DNA from 3 places in the Aeromonas oralensis genome. Region 2 is predicted to be linked to each of the others. Evidence: riboswitches for the same ligand, from Rfam matches in the RefSeq annotation. Region 2 holds a riboswitch; each other region holds the start of a gene.

Evidence for each region. A riboswitch is a leader RNA that binds a small molecule or an ion and turns the genes downstream of it on or off. The one in region 2 is predicted to bind cyclic di-GMP.
Region 1: linked by a shared signal. The riboswitch ahead of ACPDZI_RS17015 (glycosyl hydrolase family 18 protein) and the one ahead of ACPDZI_RS22125 (immunoglobulin-like domain-containing protein) in region 2 are both predicted to bind cyclic di-GMP.
Region 3: linked by a shared signal. The riboswitch ahead of gbpA (N-acetylglucosamine-binding protein GbpA) and the one ahead of ACPDZI_RS22125 (immunoglobulin-like domain-containing protein) in region 2 are both predicted to bind cyclic di-GMP.

Annotation. Positions count from the first base shown of each region.
Region 1 covers NZ_CP187186.1:3,676,228-3,680,376, reverse strand. The annotation lists gene ACPDZI_RS17020 (ExeM/NucH family extracellular endonuclease) at 1-2,059, opposite strand, end outside; cyclic di-GMP riboswitch class I at 2,356-2,441, shown strand; gene ACPDZI_RS17015 (glycosyl hydrolase family 18 protein) at 2,590-4,149, shown strand, end outside.
Region 2 covers NZ_CP187186.1:4,715,293-4,719,441, reverse strand. The annotation lists gene prlC (oligopeptidase A) at 1-941, opposite strand, end outside; cyclic di-GMP riboswitch class I at 1,366-1,451, shown strand; gene ACPDZI_RS22125 (immunoglobulin-like domain-containing protein) at 1,506-3,698, shown strand; gene hemB (porphobilinogen synthase) at 3,871-4,149, opposite strand, start outside.
Region 3 covers NZ_CP187186.1:484,314-488,462, reverse strand. The annotation lists gene ACPDZI_RS02415 (M3 family metallopeptidase) at 1-323, opposite strand, end outside; gene ACPDZI_RS02410 (methyl-accepting chemotaxis protein) at 619-2,316, shown strand; cyclic di-GMP riboswitch class I at 2,581-2,666, shown strand; gene gbpA (N-acetylglucosamine-binding protein GbpA) at 2,728-4,149, shown strand, end outside.

The DNA of each region.
Region 1 (4,149 bases), 1.0 Mb from region 2:
GCAGCTTGAGGTCGACGATGATGGGATCGTGGTCGGAGGCGCTGAACGGGTTGTCCGACTTGATCATGTCGCCGGAGAAGTCCCGGCCGTATTCGAACAGGTTGCTCTCGAACGAGTTGATGTGCCAGTCGGCCACGGCGATCACCTTGCCGGCCAGCGCCGGGTTGGCGAGGGCATAGTCCAGGGTGCCGAGCTCGGCCTCGTAGCTGTAGGAGATGGCCTTCTCCTTGTTGAACTTGACGTTCATGTCCACCAGGCCGTAGCTCTTGGCCACTTCGCTGCCGGTCTGCTCAAAGACCTGGTCACCGAGGAAGGTCTGGGAGGCGGAGACTATCTTGCGCTGGCCGTCGGTCGGCACATAGTCGGTCAGCACCCGGATCGCATCTTCCCGGGCGTAGGAGTTGAAGTCGCCCACCAGCAGCACCTGGCCGGGCAGCTTGCTCACCGCCTCGCCCAGCACCTTGGCGGCGCTGACCCGGAACTCGGTGCACTTGCCCTGCAGATCGGCCGGCTCCTTGCCGTCCAGGTTTTCCAGGCAGCCTGAACCCTTGGACTTCAGATGGTTGACCACCAGGGTCAGCGGATCCTTGCTGCCCTCGACGGTGAAGGTCTGCACCAGGGAGTCACGCTGGGAGGCCTGTTTCTCGACCCCTTTGGCATCCAGGTATTTCTGCACCGGCAGGGTGATGACGTTGGCGTCCCCTTGCGGTGCCAGCTTGGCCGGCCGGTAGATCATGGCCACCATGATGGCGTCGCCACCGAAGTAGTGCTCGCCCTGCAGCAGCGCCTTGGGCAGGGTGACGAAGGCGTACTGCTTGCCCGCCTCTTTCTGCTGGGCGTTGAGGGCCTGTACCAGGTCGCTGATGGCGGAGTGGCTGTCAAAGCCGTTGTTCTCCATCTCCATCAGGCCGAGCAGGTCGGCATCCATCTCGGTGATGGCGTTGACGATCTTGGTGCGCTGCTTCTGGAAATCTTCCAGATTCTTGGCGCCCCGGTTGCAGCCCTTGGCGCTGTCTGCATCCGCCTGATCCTTGCACAGCACGTTGAGGGCACCGCCCACGCTGGAGTGGCTGGTGAAGTAGTTGAGCACGTTGAAGCTGCCGACGCGCAGATCGGTGCCGTCGGCACGGGCCGGGGCGCTCTGGCGGTCGTTGTCGCTGGTGCGCAGCAGATCGCCGGCGGTGATCACCTGATCCTGCGGCACGATCAGCCGGTACTCGTTGTAGCTGTAGCCCACCATGGCGTCCAGATTGACCGGGGCGTCGCCGATGCGCAGGTAACCCTGCTCCGGCTCCCAGGCCGGCAGCCAGGGTAGTTTGCCGTCGGCGGCCTTGAAGTCCGATTCGAGGAACACCCGGTTGCCGGCGTTGGCCTTGGCCAGTGCCTTGGCGGCCTTGCTGTCGGCGTCGTGCAGCTGGGTCGGTTTCATCAGCGGCGCCTGGTGGGAGAGCACCAGGTTGTTGCGCCGGGCGGCGTAGTCATAGCTGAAGTTGCGGCTGATTTTGAGCGCGCTGTCGGCGTCGAGCCGTACCCGCATCCCTTCGTGGCGCTCCAGCGCCCGGGCCAGGGTTTCGTTTTCCAGCACCCGCAGCGGGATGGCGGCCGGGACCGAGCCCTGGGCGACGACCTGCAGGCGCGGGGTGCCGCTGTCAAACACCGGCTTGAGCTGGGTGTGGTTGTAATACTCTTCGACCTTGGCCTCCAGGCAGACTTCGGCACCCGGCTTGATGTCCGGGTACTTGCTGGCGAAGTTCTTGTCGTTCAGGAAGACGAAGATGCCGTCCGAGGTCTGGGGGTTGCCGTCGCCCTGCACATCCAGCAGGTAGAACCCCTTGTTGAGGCTCTCGCCGAGGCCAGAGACCACTGCCTTGACCATGACACTCTGGGGGCTTTCGAACTTGTCGGCGGGAATGAGCGGGCTCTTGTCGCCGCTGCCCTGAATGACCGGGATCGGGGTGAGGGCGCTGTCGGCCGGGCAGCTGAAGCCGGCGGCATAGACGGACGGGGAGGCGAGCGCAAGCCCCACGGCCAGCGACAGCAGGGTACGTGTTCCTTTCATAACTGTTCCTTTTTTATTTTTTGCCAGTGTTTCCATAGCCTTGGCACATCGGCCAAGGGCGCGCATTGTCACATTTCTGGCATGTCATACCAGTGAGCCAACGCACATTACGGGGATACAAATGAGGGCAATGCCGGTTTTTTTGACTTGGCTAACAGTATGAAATTAATGACAAAAGAGTTATTTTGTCACATCAGTGAAAATGTGATCTGGCTGGCATCCACATATTTTTCCTCGAGAATGAAGATTGAGACTCGGCTGGTTGATTCCTATACTCGGCTTGTTCCTCACGGAACCCAGGTAAAGGGCAAACCGGTCGAGATGCCGGGACGCAATGCCTCCGGTCTTCAGATCGCGCGATCCAGATAGCGGGGCTTCCCAGGGTGAGGGTGACGTTTGTGGCAGGTCCATTGCCAGTTGTCTGCGCCCATCACACAGGTTGCGCTTGTTCTTTGCCTTGGTGACCAATGCCAAGACAAAACAAGGAAGATAACAATATGCAACAGACCCTAAGGCCCAGCAGGCTTGCCATGCTGGTGGCTTTGGCTGCCATGCCCGCCTGGGCACAGGCTGCCTATCCCGCCTATCAGGCCGGTACTGCCTACAAGGCCGGCGACATCGTCAGCAACGTCGGCAATCTCTATGAGTGCAAAGAATTTCCCTACTCCGGCTGGTGCGGGGCCTCGCCCTATCACTACGCTCCCGGAGTGGGGGTGGTCTGGGCCGATGCCTGGAAGCTGTATGGCGGGGACGTGCCGCCCCCGGCACTCGGCGTAGCCGTCAGCTCGCCAGCTGCCGGCGCCAGTTTCAACGAGGGGGCCAGCGTCGCGCTGGTGGTGACCCTGAGCGGCCCGGTGACGGCGCTGGTTCGGGTGGAATACCTCATCGACGGCAAGCTGGTCGCCACGGCGAGCGCCTCGCCCTGGAACGGCAGCTGGAGTGCCGCCGGTGTCGGCGCCCATGCCCTCAAGGCACGGGCATTGGATAAAGATGGCAAGGTGCTGAGCGAGGCGGATTCGAGCTTCAACGTCGCCGCCGTGGTGGCGCCGGAGGCGCCCAAGGTGAGCATCAGCAGCCCGGCCAGCGGCGCCAAGGTGACCCTGGGTCGCAGCGTGGCGGTGAGCGGCAACGTCACCGATGCCAACAACGACGTCGCCAGGGTCGAGCTGTTCGTCGATGGCAAGAAGGTGGGTGAAGACACCAGTGCCCCCTGGCAGGTGAACTGGACGCCCCAGAGCAAGGGGCTGGCCGGCCTCAAGCTGGTGGCGACCGACAAGGAGAACCTGAGCGGCGAATCGAGCCAGGTCGACGTACAGGTGGAAGAGGCAGCCCTGCCGCCCACCGGTGGCAACCTCTCCTGCGACATTCGCCAGATCTACCGCCCGGACGGTTACGAGTGCATGGGGGATGATCACGCCCGTCGGGTCATCGGTTATTTCACCTCCTGGCGTACCGGCAAGAACGGCTTGCCCTCCTATCTGGTGAGCGACATCCCCTGGGACAAGATCACCCACATCAACTACGCTTTCGCGGCGGTGGACGAGCAGAGCCACACCATCAAGGTGGACGACTCGGCGACCAAGATGACCTGGGACGGCGTGCCGGGTGCCGAGATGGATCCGGAGTTTGCCTACAAGGGCCACTTCAACCTGCTGTCGAAGTACAAGAAGCAGTATCCGGACGTGAAGACCCTGATCTCGGTGGGGGGCTGGGCCGATACCCGCGGCTTCTATACCGCTACCACCAAGGGTGACTGCTCGGTCAACAATGACGGCATCAACGCCTTTGCCAACTCGGCGGTGAGCTTCATCCGTCAGTACGGCTTTGACGGGGTCGACGTCGACTACGAATACCCCACCTCCATGAAGGATGCGGGCAACCCCAATGACTTCCCGCTATCCAACCAGTGCCGCGGCAAGCTGTTTGCCAACTACAAGGTGCTGATGCAGACCCTGCGCAACAAGCTCGACAGCGCCGGCAGCGAGGATGGTCGCAAGTACATGCTGACCATCGCCTCGCCGGCCTCGGCCTACCTGCTGCGCGGCATGGAGAACTTCCAGGTCACCCAGTACCTCGACTACGTCAACCTG
Region 2 (4,149 bases):
TCCAGCTCGGCCTTGCCCTGCGGCAGGGACTTGGCCGCCAGATCGGTGAGGAAGTTCACCACCTGCTCGGGCTTGTCCGCCATCTTGGTGGCCAAGGAGAGCTCGGCGTAGTTGGCAAAGCCGAGCAGCTGGGCCAGCTCGCGGCGCAGGGCAAGCAGCTCGGTCATGATGGCGGAGTTGTCCCACTTGCCAGCGTAGGGGCCCTGATCCGAGGCGCGGGTGGTGAAGGCCTCATACAGCTCGGCACGCAGCGCACGGCTGTCGGCATACATCATCACCGGCAGGTAGGAGGGGATGTCCAGAGTGAACAGCCAACCTTCCTTGCCCTTCAGCTCGGCCAGCTGGCGGGCGGCGGCCTGTGCGCTCTGCGGCAAACCGGCCAGCTCGGCCTCGTCGGTCACCAGCTTGTGCCAGCCCTGGGTCGCGTCCAGCACGTTGTTGCTGAAACGGGAAGCCAGCTCGGAGAGGCGGGCCTGGATCTCGCCGTAGCGCTGCTGCGCCTCGGCGGGCAGACCGATGCCGGACAGACGAAAATCGCGCAGGGTGTTCTGGATCTCCTTGCGCTGGGCGCCGCTCAGCAGCGGGAAGTCGTCGCTCTCGGCCAGTTCGCGATAGGCCTGATAGAGCCCCTCGTGCTGGCCGACATAGGTCTGGAATTCAGACAGCAGCGGCAGGCAGGCGTCGTGGGCCGCGCGCAGCGCTTCGCTGTTGAGTACGGAGTTGAGGTGACTGACCGGCGACCAGATCCGCGCCAGGCGGTCGTTGACCTCTTCCAGCGGGGCGATCAGGCTGTCCCAGGTGTGCGGGTCGCGCTGGGCCAGCACATCGCTGATCTTCTGTTTGCAATCGGCGATGGCCTGCGTCACGGCAGGCTGGACCTGATCGGGCTGGATCTGGCTGAAAGGGGGCAGCGAGTCCATTGTCAGCAAAGGGTTATTCATCCCGGTTACCTCTTGTTTGGTCTTGAACAGACCGCTTTAGCAGCTCTTCATGGTTCTCTAACATGTGGCCAAGTCACGCAATAATCAAGCTTCAATCCGCCTGTCAGCACTGTTTTCCCCTCTTTGTGAGCTCAAACACCTCTCTGCCAGATACTTAACGGCAACAGCATGAATAATCGGTACTTTTTTGCCCTTTTTGCGGCTTTTTCAGCTCTCGAACCACAAGGGAGCAGAGCAAATCCAATCGACAAAGGAGTAGTTCACAGCAGCGTATCACCGGCCCTTTCCACGCTTGGAAAATAACTAATCAAAAAGTTAATAACCATAACAAATCATGCACATACGTTGATTAATTTGTTTTTAAGTGCGTATCATAAGCAGCCTGTTACTCAGGTCACTTGATTCTCCGCGCCGCACGGAGAACGGGTGAAAAAGGCAAAGTGACCCGAAAGGGCACGACGCAAAGCCACCGGTCTAAGGGAGATTTCCTATGACAGCGGGGCTGCCCCCGGGAGCGTTCGGCCATAGCTGGACGCTCCGTTTGTACTGTATGGAGATATCAAGATGAACAAATTGAAGTTATCCCTGCTGGGCTGTCTGCTCGGCATGGGCGCCCCCATAGCGCAGGCCGCATCGGCCGGTCAGGCCATGGTCAATCCCCAATCCGGTGTCGTAGTGGGTTACTGGCACAACTGGTGCGGTGGCTCTGGCTATCAGGGCGGTACCGCTCCCTGCGTCAAGCTCGACCAGGTCAATCCGCAATACAACGTGGTCGATGTCTCTTTCATGAAGGTGTACGGCAGCGATCCCATCCCCACCTTCAAACTCGACCCGGCTACCGGCATGAGCGAGAGCCAGTTTATCGAGCAGATCGCCGAGCTCAACCGTCAGGGCCGCTCCGTGCTGCTGGCGCTGGGCGGTGCCGATGCCCATATCGAGCTGCGTACCGGTCAGGAGCAAGCCTTCGCCGACGAGATCATCCGTCTGGTGGAGACCTATGGCTTCGACGGTCTGGACATCGATCTGGAGCAGTCCGCCATCACTGCCGCCAACAACCAGACCGTGATCCCGGCAGCCCTGCGGCTGGTCAAGGATCACTACCGCGCCCAGGGTAAAAACTTCCTCATCACCATGGCGCCCGAGTTCCCCTACCTGACCGCCAGCGGGCTCTATACCCCCTATCTGCGGGCGCTGGAAGGCTACTACGACTGGATCAATCCCCAGTTCTACAACCAGGGTGGCGACGGTATCTGGATCGACGGGGTAGGCTGGATCGCCCAGAACAACGATGCCCTGAAAGAAGAGTTCATCTACTACATGGCGGACTCGCTGATCAACGGCAGCCGCGGCTACTACAAGATCCCCCACGACAAGCTGGTATTCGGCATTCCGACCAATATCGATGCGGCCGCCACCGGTTACGTCAAGAATCCGCAGGATCTCTTCGACGCCTTCAACCGCCTCAAGAGCCAGGGTCAGCCCCTGCGCGGCGTGATGACCTGGTCCATCAACTGGGACATGGGTCGTAACGCGGCCGGGCAGGCCTACAACGAAGCCTTCATCAAGAGCTACGGCCCCTTCATCCACGATCAGAACATCACCCCGCCGGACGAAAACGGCAAGCCGGTGTTCAGTGGCCTGAGCGATGCCCGCGTCAAGCACGGCACCCGCTTTGACCCGCTGGCCGGCGTCAGCGCCAGCGACAAGGAAGATGGCGATCTGACCGGTCAGATCCAGGTGGAAGGGAGCGTCGATACCCAGCGCATCGGTCTCTATCCCCTCACCTACAAGGTGAGCGATCGCGACAATAACGTCACCGAACAGGTGCGTACCGTCGAGGTCTACAGCATGAAGCCGGTCTTTACCGGTATTGCGGACACCACTATCGAGCTCGGTACGCCGTTCAACGCCATGGCCGGCGTCAGCGCCCACGATGAGGAAGATGGCGATCTGACCGCCAACATTCAGGTCAGCGGCAACGTCGACAGCAGCAAGGTCGGCCGCTACACCCTCACCTATCAGGTGAGCGACAGTGCCAACCAGCAGGTAACCCAGCTGCGCAACGTGACCGTCAGAGAGCAGGGTGCCATCTGTCAAAACAGCTGGGATGCCAAGAAGACCTACGTCAGCGGCGACATCGTCAGCCACAACGGCAAGAGCTGGCGCGCCGAGTGGTGGACCCAGAACGATGAGCCGGGCACTACCGGTGAGTGGGGCGTCTGGCGTCTGCAGGGAGACAGCGACTGCGATGGTGGCGAGAAGCCGCCGGTGATCGGCAGCAGCGACTTCACTGTCAGTGCTATGGGTTCCGACTACACCATAGTTAACGGTCAGGTCTCCATCCGCTTCAACATCACCACCGCCAACCCGGTGCAGATCTCTGCCACGCTGGAGCAGCACGGCCGCAGCTATGGCAACACTACCAGTCTGGTGAACGGCACCAGCGCGCTGGTTTTGCAGGGCAGCAATGTGACCAATGGTAGCTATGAAGTGGTGATCAACGGTCTGGCAGATGGCCAGCAGCCGGTGGTACAGCGCTTCCCGGTTGCGCTGACCGAACAGAGCAGCGGCGGTGGCGAGGGTGACTACCCGGCCTACGCCCCCAATACCAGCTATCAGGCCGGTGATCGGGTCAGCAATGCCGGTGGCAACTACGAGTGCAAACCCTGGCCCTACAGCGGCTGGTGTGGCGGCTCGACCAGCCACTATGCGCCGGGTACCGGCACAGCCTGGAGCGATGCCTGGATCAAGCTGTAATTAGCCGGTCATAAAAAAGGGAGCCGTTGGCTCCCTCAGCCACTATACATCAACCGCTACCGGCACTGCCTGGAGCGATGCCTGGATAAAGCTGTAATCAGCTATCAGTAACGAAAGAGGGGAGCCATCGGCTCCCCTCTTTTCTATCCGTTACACGCTCGGACACATCAGCTTAGCGGGCATCTTCCTTCAGCCACTGCGCCACGCGCTTGGCGAAGTAGGTGAGGATGCCGTCGGCACCGGCCCGCTTGAAGCAGAGCAGGGACTCCATGATGCTCTCTTTCTCCTTCAGCCAGCCGTTTTGAATGGCCGCCATGTGCATGGCGTACTCGCCGCTCACCTGATAGGCGAAGGTCGGCACGCCGAACTGATCCTTCACTTGGCGGATCACGTCCAGATAGGGCATGCCCGGCTTGACCATCACGCTGTCGGCCCCTTCCTGGATATCCAG
Region 3 (4,149 bases), 550 kb from region 2:
AGCGCCGCCTCGGCGGCCACCAGTTCGTCCATCAGGGCGGCGGCCTGAGGATCTTCGATGACGTTGCACTCGAAGAAGGCGATCCAGCCCCCCAGACCGCGCTTGAGCTCGGTCTCCTCGGCCTGGGCCTGCATCTGCCGCAGTACCGGCAGGCGCGCCGGATCGGCGCAGAACGCCTTGTAGGCCTGCTCGGCAGCGGTGAAGCCGGCCTGATCGTCGCTGGTGCCCATGTAGGTGGACCAGAACAGATCCTCCTTGCGCTTGTGTACCTGCAGGTAGTCGGCGTTGAGCTGGTTGAGATAATTCCTGGCAATGGAACTCATAACTTCCCTCTTGTTATGGGGCGGCCGCGAGGGCGCCCACTCCTTTTTGGTGAAATGCCAACTCATTCACATTTTCTGCAAATTGAGCAGACAAATAGTGCGCCGGGATGCGCGCCATCACGCTATCAAAAGCGAGGGTTTCTGTCTGCTGGCTATACTGATTGTCAAACTGCTCAATTGGCGTTTTATAGCCCCAAGCCATTGAAAGTTAATTAAATGTTAATAACAAAATAATCAGGGCCAGCCGACGGACTGGCCACCACCAGACCCGCACGGGAAAGTTAAGGAAGAGACTATGTTCAAGCTCGGTGATATTGCCGTGAGCCGCAAACTGATGCTGTTGCTCTCACTGGCGCTGATCGGTTTCATCGCACTGCTGCTCATCTCGGCCAGTGCCCTGCATCGCAACCTGATGAGTGAACGGGAAGCCAGGCTGCAGGCCGTGCTGGACCTGGCCATGAGCCGGATCCAGACGCTGGCTGCCACCCTGCCGGCCCCTCAGGCCCAGGCCGAAGCCAAGGCCATGCTCAACAGCATGCGCTTTGACGGCGACAACTACCTGTTCGTGCTGGACGAGAACCGCCGGATGGTGGTGCACCCCGTCAGGCCCGAGCTGGTCGGCCAGCAGATGGGCGAGAGCGGCACCGCCACCGCCGGCGTCCACTGGCAGCAGATGGTGGATCTCGGCAAAGGGGGCCACAGCGGCCGGCTGGAATACAAGTGGATCTCCCCCTCCGGCGAGGCGGCCCAGAAGATGTCGCTGGTGGCCGGTTATCAGCCCTGGGGCTGGATCCTCGGCTCCGGTGTGTTGCTGCAGGACATCCAGGCCACCATCTGGTCCCAGTATCAGCTGATGGGGGGCGCTACCTTGCTGGTTACCCTGCTGATGGGGCTGCTGGGCTTTGCCATCAGCCGCTCCATCGTCAATCCGCTGGCCGAGATCAACCGGGCCATGCAACAGGTGGCCGCCGGCGATCTGGTGGTGAGCATCCCGGTGCACGGCAAGGATGAGCTGGGCGCCGTCGCCAGCTGCACTAATCAGGGGCTCAACGCCATTCGCCGTGCTCTGCTGGAGGCGAGCCAGGGGGCCCGCAACGTGGCGGATGCAGCCCTGCGCATCGCCGCCTCCGCCGAGCAGACCAACCAGGCGGTCAACAGCCAGCGAGATCAGCTGGCCCAGCTCGCCACCGCCATGAACGAGATGAGCGCCACCATCGCAGACGTGGCAGGGCACGCCGAGAACACCGCCCGCGACACCCAGGACGCCACCAGCGAAGCCGGCCTTGGCAACCGTGACGTGCACGCCAGCGTGCACGGCATCCAGGCGCTGGCCACCGAGGTGGAGCAGGCTACCCTGCAGGTCAACCAGCTCAAGGAGGGGGTGATGCAGATAAGCGAGGTGACGGCGGTCATCAGCGCCATCTCGGAGCAGACCAACCTGCTGGCCCTCAACGCCGCCATCGAGGCGGCCCGTGCCGGCGAGCAGGGCCGCGGTTTTGCCGTGGTGGCCGACGAGGTGCGCCAGCTGGCCAGCCGCACCCGCCAGTCCACAGAGGAGATCCAGAGCACCATCGCCCAGCTGCAACAGCGGGCGGTGACCGCCGCCAGCGCCATGGACGCCAGCCGCAAGCTGGCGGAGAGCAGTGTCAGCCAGTCGGAGAAGGCAGGCCAGGATCTCTCCCTCATCGTCAACCATATCCAGCACGTCAGCGACATGGCGACCCAGATAGCGACCGCGGCGGAGCAGCAGAGCATGGTGGCGGAGGACATGAACCGCAATGTCAGCGGCATCAACGACTCGGCGCTGGAGATGTCCCAGTCTGCCTCCCAGCTGGCCCAGGAGAGCGAGCTGCTGGCCGGACTTTCGCGCAGCCTGGACGAGCGGCTGGCGGTATTCAAACTCGGCAGCGCCATCGACCAGCAGCTTGAGCAGCGGCTCGCCCCTCTGCATCGGCAGGTGAGCCCGGCCGAACGCCCTCGCGCTCGCCACTGATCCGTCCTGCCCTGTCGCAACACACGCCCCCGTCAGCCCGGCTGACGGGGGCGTTCTTCATTGATGAAAAATGCCGATTTTTTGCATCTTGTCGGCCTGTTCGACGACATTAATATGGCAACGCTCAGTTATCATCCATTTAAAAACAAATAGTTAAGTGTTTGCTCTACTCCGATGAGGTCAAGCTGTAAAGATTTACACTTAATTATTTAATCAAAAATAGTCATGATGGGTTGTCGCCAAGCGCGACACCATGACCCTTCAATAGTCATTTGGCAAACTGGTCGAAAGGCCAGGACGCAAAGCCTCCGGTCTAAAGACATCTCGTCAAAGATAGCGGGGCTGCAACAGAGTGTTTCGGGGGAAACCCCTGCCAAGTTGACTGCCCACATCTGTCGAACAGAGGAATGTATGGCAGCAAAAATCCAACTCAATCACGTCGCTGCAACGCTGGCCTTGCTGGTCAGTGGCAGCGTGTTCGCCCACGGCTATATCAGCCAGCCGGAATCGCGCAACTACCTGTGCAAGACCGGCGGCAACAGCCAGTGCGGCGCGGTGCAATGGGAGCCCCAGAGCGTGGAAGGCCCCTCGGGCTTCCCGAATGGTGGGCCTGCCGACGGCCAGATCGCCTCGGCTGGCAGCGCCAGCTGGGGCGAGCTGAACGCCCAGACCAGCGACCGCTGGACCCGCCGCGAGGTACAGGCCGGCCCCTTCTCCATCAGCTGGACCTTCACCGCCAACCACGTCACCCGCAACTGGCGCTACTACCTCACCAAGCAGGACTGGAATCCGAACCAGCCGCTGACCCGCGCCGCCTTCGAGCTCACCCCTTTCTGCGTAGTGGACGGCAACATGACCCAGCCGCCCAAGCAGGTCACCCACCAGTGCAACCTGCCCCAGCGCACCGGCTATCAGGTGATCCTGGGGGTGTGGGAAGTGGGGGACACCAGCAACAGCTTCTATAACGTGATCGACGCCAACTTCAAGGGCGGCACCCAGCCACCGCTGGCCTGGAGCCAGGGCGGCACCATCTACCCTTCCACCGAGCTGGCGGTCGGCGACAAGGCCAGAACCCTGGTGTTCGATGCCAATGGCGTACGCCCCGATCTGCAGACCGAGCTGACCATCGCCAGCCCGGAGCAGGGCCAGAAGAACAACTGGACCCACGCTCTGGCGAGCAAGATCAATGCAGAGCAGAGTCTGATCCGGGCCGGCCAGCAGAGCGGCGAAGGCCAGTTCAACCCCGTCTACGGCCAGAACCCGGTCTACTTCAAGGCGGGCAGCGCACTGGAGCGGGTCGAGATCCAGCTCGAGCAACAGCAGCCGCCGGTGAGCAACGGCGTCAGCGTGAGCGGCCTGGAGAGCGACTACCTGCTCGACGAGGGCAAACTCACCCTCAACTTTACCGTGGCCGCCGAGGGCGATCTGACCGTCACCAACACCCTGTATGATCACGGTGGGGCCGCCAAGGGGCAGACCAGCGCCGACATCAAGGACAGCACTCACAGCTTCACCATGCCGCTGACCGGGCTCAGCGCCGGTCACCACCAGCTGGTGATCGAGGGCAAACCCAAGGCCGGTGGCGATGCGGTGCAGCAGACTCTGGATCTGATGCTCAAGGATCCGGCCGCCGGCGGTGACTACCAGTTCACCTTCCCGGACGGGCTCAAGTCCTACACCGACGGCACCAAGGTGCTGCAGCCCAAGAACGGCAAGGTCTACCAGTGCAAGCCCTTCCCCTATCGCGGCTGGTGCAGCCAGTGGTCGGCCAGTGCCACCCAGTATGAACCCGGGGTCGGCACCAATTGGCAGGATGCCTGGATCCCGGTGAAC